2 linked regions of the Alkalihalobacterium alkalinitrilicum genome follow. The protein of the gene in region 2 binds, or shares a complex with, the protein of the main gene of each other region. Links are inferred from orthologs where the notes say so. Each region holds a gene or a part of one and is shown on either strand. Other genes may lie near its edges. The genes, in order: secY and secA.

Region 1 (3,225 bases), 650 kb from region 2 along the record:
TATGAACGAATCAATTTATCAGCAATGTTATCTAATTCCTTGGTAGTAATACCAGGTTGGATATGCTTTTTCAGCTCCTGATGTGTGAGGGCAACGATCTTACCCGCCTCGCGCATTATCGCGATTTCACGTTCAGTCTTACAAATAATCATGCATTTATTCCTTTCAGAAGTTGGTCAATGTCCGAAAACACTTTCCCAATCTCTTGTAAACCATTGATATCACAAAGTACACCTTTCTTAGAGTAGAAATCAAGAAGTGGTTTACTTTGTGCAATATTTACTTCTAGACGTTTCTTTACAGTTTCTGGTTTATCATCATCTCTTTGAATCAATTGGCTACCGTCAACGTCACAGATCCCTTCAACCTTTGGAGGATTGAAAATAACATGATATGTTCTCCCTGATGTCGGTGAAACTCTTCTTCCCGTTAGTCGATCCATAAGGATGTCTTCTGGAACATCAATATTAATAACAAAATCAATTTTTTTCTCAAGTGATGCAAGCATTTCATCTAAAGCATCTGCTTGAGCAACAGTACGAGGAAATCCATCTAATAAAAATCCTTTTTCACAATCGGACTGACTTAATCTATCTCGAACAATCCCAATTGTTACTTCATCAGGTACAAGTTCACCTGCGTCCATAAACGATTTTGCTTTCATACCTAGCTCAGTTTCATTCTTAATTGCTGCACGGAACATATCCCCTGTAGAGATGTGTGGAATTCCATAGTTCTCAACAATTCTTTCTGCCTGAGTACCTTTACCAGCACCCGGAAGCCCCATTAATATTAAATTCATTTTTTCCCCTCCATTACCGAATTGAAAACTATAACACTAAGGGAAAATGTTTTCCCTTAGCCTTCTAGTTACTTAATGAATCCTTTGTAATGACGTTTAATTAACTGACTCTCAATTTGTTTCATCGTATCTAATGCTACACCAACGACAATTAATAATCCAGTTCCGCCAATTTGTATCGCAGGAGGTAACCCCATAATTGTAGTAAAGAAAACTGGAATAATTGAGACAACCGCTAAGAACAATGCTCCAACCAATGTTAGTCGATAAAGAATACGTGTTATGTATTCCTGAGTCGTCTTACCTGGTCGAATACCAGGGATATATCCACCTTGCTTCTTTAGATTGTCAGCTAACTGCTCAGGATTGACTTGGATAAACGTATAAAAATAGGTAAATCCAATAATGAGCAGTGCATACAATACCATTCCGATCGGCTGAGTATAATCAAATATTAGCGTTACCCAGTAAGCAATCGCATTATCCGTTCCAAAAAACCCAGCTACTGTCGGTGGAAAAATAAATAAAGATAAAGCAAAGATGACAGGGATTACCCCAGCTGCATTCACCTTAAGCGGTAGATGCGTTGATTGTCCTCCAACAGGACTTCTTCCAACAAGACGCTTTGCATATTGAACTGGAACTTTACGTAAAGCTTGTTGGACGTAGATAACTCCAACAATTATAGCAAGGATAGCAAGGAGTAATAGTAATACTGTTACAATACTTAGAAACAGTTGCTCACCAGCAGTTTCAATTTGGGTAGCATAAATTTGGTTCACCCCGTTTGGAATACCAGCAGCAATACCAGCAAAGATGATAATCGAAATTCCGTTTCCGACACCTTTTGCCGTAATTTGCTCTCCAAGCCACATTAAAAATGCCGTTCCAGCCGTAAGTACTAGTGCAATAAACAGATAGGTAGGAACAGTTGGGTTAGGGATTAATCCTGGAAAAATGGTATTAAATCCAATAGACATCCCTAGTGCTTGAATAAAACCTAACACAATTGTTCCATAACGAGTGATTTGTGCCAATTTCCGACGACCTGCTTCACCCTGTTTTGCCCACTCTGCAAACTTAGGCACTACATCCATTTGAAGTAACTGCACTACAATGGATGCTGTGATATACGGCATAATTCCCATTGCAAAAATCGAAAAGTTACCTAGTGCTCCACCACCGAATGTATTCAGAAAACCAAAAGCATTCGCTTGATCATAGAAGTTTAAAACATCTTTGTTTGAACCAGGCACTGGAATAAATGTACCAATTCGAAACACAATGAGCATTAATAAAGTGAATATAACTTTTCGCCTTAAGTCACCAACTCGCATAATGTTGGAGATCGTCCGGAACATTAAATCACCTCAGTTTTTCCGCCAGCAGCTTCGATTGCTTCTATAGCCGTAGCAGAAAACTTGTTGGCTTTCACTGTCAGTTGCTTATCAAGCTTGCCGTTACCAAGAATTTTAATACCATCCTTTACGTTCTTAACTACACCCGTTTCGATTAATAGTTCAGGTGTTACTTCTGTACCTGCATCAAAACGATTTAATGTGTCAAGGTTTACAATGGCAAACTCTTTGCGAGTAGGATTTGTAAATCCTCGTTTTGGTAAACGTCGGAAAATTGGGTTTTGTCCACCTTCAAAACCTGGACGAACACCACCACCAGAGCGTGAATTTTGACCTTTATGTCCACGACCAGCTGTTTTTCCGTTACCAGAACCGATACCACGACCTACGCGGTTACGGACTTTGCGAGAACCTTCTGCAGGTTTCAACTCGTGAAGTTTCATGTTGCCACCTCCTCTTAAATAAGTTTCAATTACGCATCTATTTCTTTCACTGTTAGTAAGTGAGATACTTTGTTAATCATACCACGAATAGCAGCGTTATCTTGTTGTACTACAGTTTGATGCATCTTGCGTAAGCCTAAAGTTTTTACAGTAATACGTTGGTCCTCAGGACGTCCGATAATGCTTCTAGTGAGGGTAATCTCTAACTTTTTAGCCATGTTTTTTCCCTCCTTATCCTAGCAGTTCTTCTACTGATTTACCACGTAATTTCGCAACCTCTTCAGCGCGCTTAAGTTCTTTAAGTCCTTCAATTGTTGCACGAACCATATTAATAGGATTATTTGATCCTAATGATTTTGATAAGATATCGCCTACACCAGCAAGCTCTAGTACTGCACGTACTGGTCCACCAGCAATAACTCCTGTACCTTCAGATGCTGGCTTTAGTAATACACGTCCTGCACCGAAGTGGCCTAAGATCTCATGTGGAATTGTTGTACCAACAACAGGTACTTCAATTAAGTTCTTCTTTGCATCTTCAATTGCTTTACGGATTGCTTCAGGAACTTCTTGAGCTTTACCCATTCCAAAGCCGACATGACCGTTTTTATCTCCTACAACA
Region 2 (3,484 bases):
ATTTGCTGCGCTGTATCTTGGTCATTCCAAAAATCAGGCTCACTCATTCGCTCATCCAATTCTTCCATTCGAGTCTCTTTGGCTTCTAAGTCAAAGAGACCCCCTAAAGTCCGCTAATCGCTTAGCCATTATCGCCAATTCTTGCTTCACTTCTGTTAAATCCATCTACCTTCACCTCATTAAGTATTTCGACCCTTTTTAATATATGTCAATTGCAAAAAAAAATTGAGTGCAAAGAAGCAGATGCCTCTACGCATCTGCTCCGCTTATTATAAACTACCGCAGCATTGCTTATATTTCTTCCCGCTACCGCACGGGCACGCATCATTTCGTCCGACTGTATTGTTATTACGAACTGGGATTTTTTTCTTTTCCTTACCTTCACCAGCCGCCGCACTCATGTGAACCGCTTTACCTTCTGCAACTTCTTTACGCTCTAGATTTTGCTCAACTTGAGCTTTCATAATATACATCGACACTTCATCTTCAATTGAAGCGACCATCTGCTCAAACATTTCAAACCCTTCAAACTTGTATTCACGAAGCGGATCGTTTTGACCGTACGCACGCAAATGAATTCCTTGGCGGAGTTGATCCATTTGGTCGATGTGGTTCATCCACTTACGGTCGACGGAGCGAAGCATGATAACTTTTTCAAACTCACGCATATGCTCGCTGGTGAACTGTGATTCTTTTTCATCATAAGCAGCTTTTACTTTTTCTAAAATAAGCTCTACCATTTCTTCAGAATCTAGCCCTTTTAACTCTTTTTCCGTAATGACGCCTTCTGGTAACAACATCGTTTTCACGAAATTTTCCACCGCTGCGATGTCCCAATCCTCAGGCACTTCGGTTTCTGGTGTATGAAGCGCCACATGACGGTTAACAGTAGACTCGATCATCTTCTCCACGATCGCGCGAAGGTTATCTGACTCGAGTACTTCCATCCGTTGTTTATAAATGATTTCACGTTGCTCACGCATCACATCATCATATTGTAAAATTTGTTTACGCGCATCGAAGTTGTTGCCTTCCACACGTTTTTGCGCTTGTTCAACCGCACGACTGACGAGCTTACTTTCAATCGGCTGATCTTCTTCTAAACCGAGTCGGTCCATCATCGCTTTCATATTATCTGAACCGAAGCGACGCATTAATTCATCTTCCATTGATAAATAAAATTGAGATGAACCCGGGTCCCCTTGACGACCTGAACGTCCACGTAGCTGGTTATCGATACGACGCGATTCATGGCGCTCAGTCCCGAGAACAAATAAACCACCTAACTCTTTTACACCATCGCCAAGTTTAATGTCCGTACCACGCCCTGCCATGTTTGTCGCAATCGTAACTGCTCCACGTTGGCCTGCATTTTCAATAATTTCTGCCTCACTGAAATGGTTTTTCGCATTTAATACATGATGAGGTACACGTTTTTTCTTTAAAAGATTAGCAACCAACTCAGAAGTTTCAACGCTGACCGTACCGACTAGCACTGGTTGGCCTTTTTTATGAAGTTCTTCAATTTGATTAACAACTGCATTGAACTTCGCAGGCATCGTTTTATAAATTAAATCAGGACGATCATCCCTGGCAATCGGCTTATTCGTTGGGATACTCATAACATCCATTCCATATACTTGCTGGAACTCTTCTTCTTCCGTTTTCGCAGTACCCGTCATCCCTGCTAGCTTTTGATAACGACGGAAATAGTTTTGGAAGGTAATCGATGCGAGTGTCATACTTTCGCGTTGAATTTCCATTCCTTCTTTGGCCTCAATCGCTTGATGAAGCCCATCACTATAGCGACGACCTTTCATGAGACGACCCGTAAATTGGTCGACGATGACGATTTCACCATCTTCAACGACATAATCCGTATCACGATGCATCACGACATGCGCTTTTAACGCCTGATTAATATGATGGTTGAGTGAGACATATTTTTGATCAAAGAGGTTGTCGATGTTAAAGCCTTTTTCAGCTTTATTTACCCCTTCTTCCGTTAAAAGAACAGACTTCGTTTTTTCATCTAATGTATAGTCATCCTCTTTACGAAGAGTACGCACAAATGCATTTGCTTGAATATAAAGATTCGTTGACCGCTCAACCGAACCCGAAATAATGAGAGGTGTTCTCGCTTCATCAACTAAAATCGAGTCAACCTCATCAATTACCGCAAAATGAAGCGGGCGCTGTACCATTTGGTTTTTATATAGCACCATATTATCTCGTAAATAGTCAAAACCGTACTCATTATTTGTTCCATATGTAATATCAGCAGCATACGCTTCTTGCTTTTCTTCTTTTGTAAGACCACCTACATTTAAGCCAACGGTTAACCCTAAAAATTCATAGAGCTCTTTCATAATCTCGCAGTCACGACGTGCTAAATACTCATTAACCGTAACAACGTGAACGCCTTTACCAGTCAGTGCATTTAAATAGACAGGTAATGTTCCAACGAGTGTTTTCCCTTCCCCCGTTTTCATTTCGGCAATATTTCCGTTGTGTAAAACAATGGCACCTAAAAGCTGAACGCGAAACGGACGCATCTTTAACACACGCTCAGATGCTTCACGCACAACCGCATACGCTTCTGGCAACAGTTTATCTAATTTTTCACCGTTATTGTAACGATTTTTAAATTCTTCGGTTTTTGCACGCAACCCATCATCTGATAATTTTTTTGTATCATCAGCTAACGCTTCAATCGCATCAACGATTTTTTCGTATTTTTTCAATTGTCGTTGACTCGGATCACCAATTACTTTTTTTAATAATCCCATCATAGTAATTCTCGTCCTCTCTTCCCTCAATTCAACGAATGGCGAAGGATTGTAGTACCCTATCGACCAACTCTACACACTTAAGTTCAATTTTAGCAGTTTGGGCCTTTCGTTACAAGGCAACACACTTTTGGCATGGTTTTTATTACTTCGATTTCTTCAAAAAGAAACCCTTTATTTCTTTTCCGACAAAATCAAAGATGAAGGGGAATAATTTCTCGGGAAATCGACACCTTAAATGACCTTTTCCCAATCGTTTTGTCTAACTTTCTCCTATCGGTTGACGCAAAAAAGAGTACAGCGTGGTACCGACCCCCAAAAGTTAGAGTAGAAAACTAACTTTTGGGGGTGTTTTTATGGCTAAATATAGTGAGGAATTTAAAATAAAGCTTGTTACTGAGTATTTACATGGAGATCTTGGATATAAATTATTGGCGAAAAAATACAATATGCCCTCTCAAACACCATTACAAGATTGGGTAAGAGCCTTTAAGACCCAAGGAATTGAGGGATTAAAGCGAAAAAAGGTGAAGGAAGCTTATTCTATTCAATTTAAATTAGATACGATACAATTTATGCTAGAGACAGGTGCTTCTTATCAGGAAACTGCTGATCAATTTAGATTGAACAATCCTTCATTAATTCACCGCTGGATGAAAACATTTAATGAACAAGGAATAGAAGGCCTGAACCTA

Evidence for each region.
Region 1: the proteins of secA (region 2) and secY are in contact, whole or in part, in a crystal structure (PDB 3DIN), measured with the Thermotoga maritima proteins. The link is inferred for Alkalihalobacterium alkalinitrilicum from one-to-one orthologs. Residues at the interface, in WP_004082002.1 of Thermotoga maritima: Glu261, Ala262, Arg263, Lys300, Ala301, Arg302, Thr303, Ile304, Ile305, Leu323, Tyr324, Asp325, Pro326, Val329, Ser330, Tyr333, Ile336, Lys340, Phe345, Val349, Glu363, Phe364, Tyr374, Ser375, Gly376, Gly377, Glu393, Ile395, Thr482, Ser483; in WP_004081795.1 of Thermotoga maritima: Glu108, Gly109, Glu110, Glu111, Ala236, Glu237, Arg238, Arg239, Ile240, Thr241, Ile242, Gln243, Tyr244, Ala245, Arg246, Arg247, Val248, Thr249, Gly250, Arg251, Arg252, Val253, Tyr254, Gly256, Ala257, Ser258, Thr259, Tyr260, Leu261, Pro262.

Annotation. Positions count from the first base shown.
Region 1 is NZ_KV917368.1:3,589,919-3,593,143, forward strand. The notes cover bases 18-2,913. They hold secY (preprotein translocase subunit SecY), read right to left. Parts: upstream 2,164-2,913; coding sequence 871-2,163; downstream 18-870. Other genes in these bases: map (type I methionyl aminopeptidase), read right to left, coding at 18-152; BK574_RS17395 (adenylate kinase), read right to left, coding at 149-802; rplO (50S ribosomal protein L15), read right to left, coding at 2,163-2,603; rpmD (50S ribosomal protein L30), read right to left, coding at 2,633-2,821; rpsE (30S ribosomal protein S5), read right to left, coding at 2,835-2,913. Outside these bases: more of map, read right to left, coding at 1-17; more of rpsE, read right to left, coding at 2,914-3,225. UniProt on the Escherichia coli protein: The central subunit of the protein translocation channel SecYEG. Consists of two halves formed by TMs 1-5 and 6-10.
Region 2 is NZ_KV917368.1:4,235,126-4,238,609, reverse strand. What follows is about bases 32-3,186. They hold secA (preprotein translocase subunit SecA), read right to left. Parts: upstream 2,793-3,186; coding sequence 270-2,792; downstream 32-269. Other genes in these bases: BK574_RS20515 (helix-turn-helix domain-containing protein), read left to right, coding at 3,146-3,186. Also shown: more of BK574_RS20515, read left to right, coding at 3,187-3,484. UniProt on the Escherichia coli protein: Required for protein export, interacts with the SecYEG preprotein conducting channel.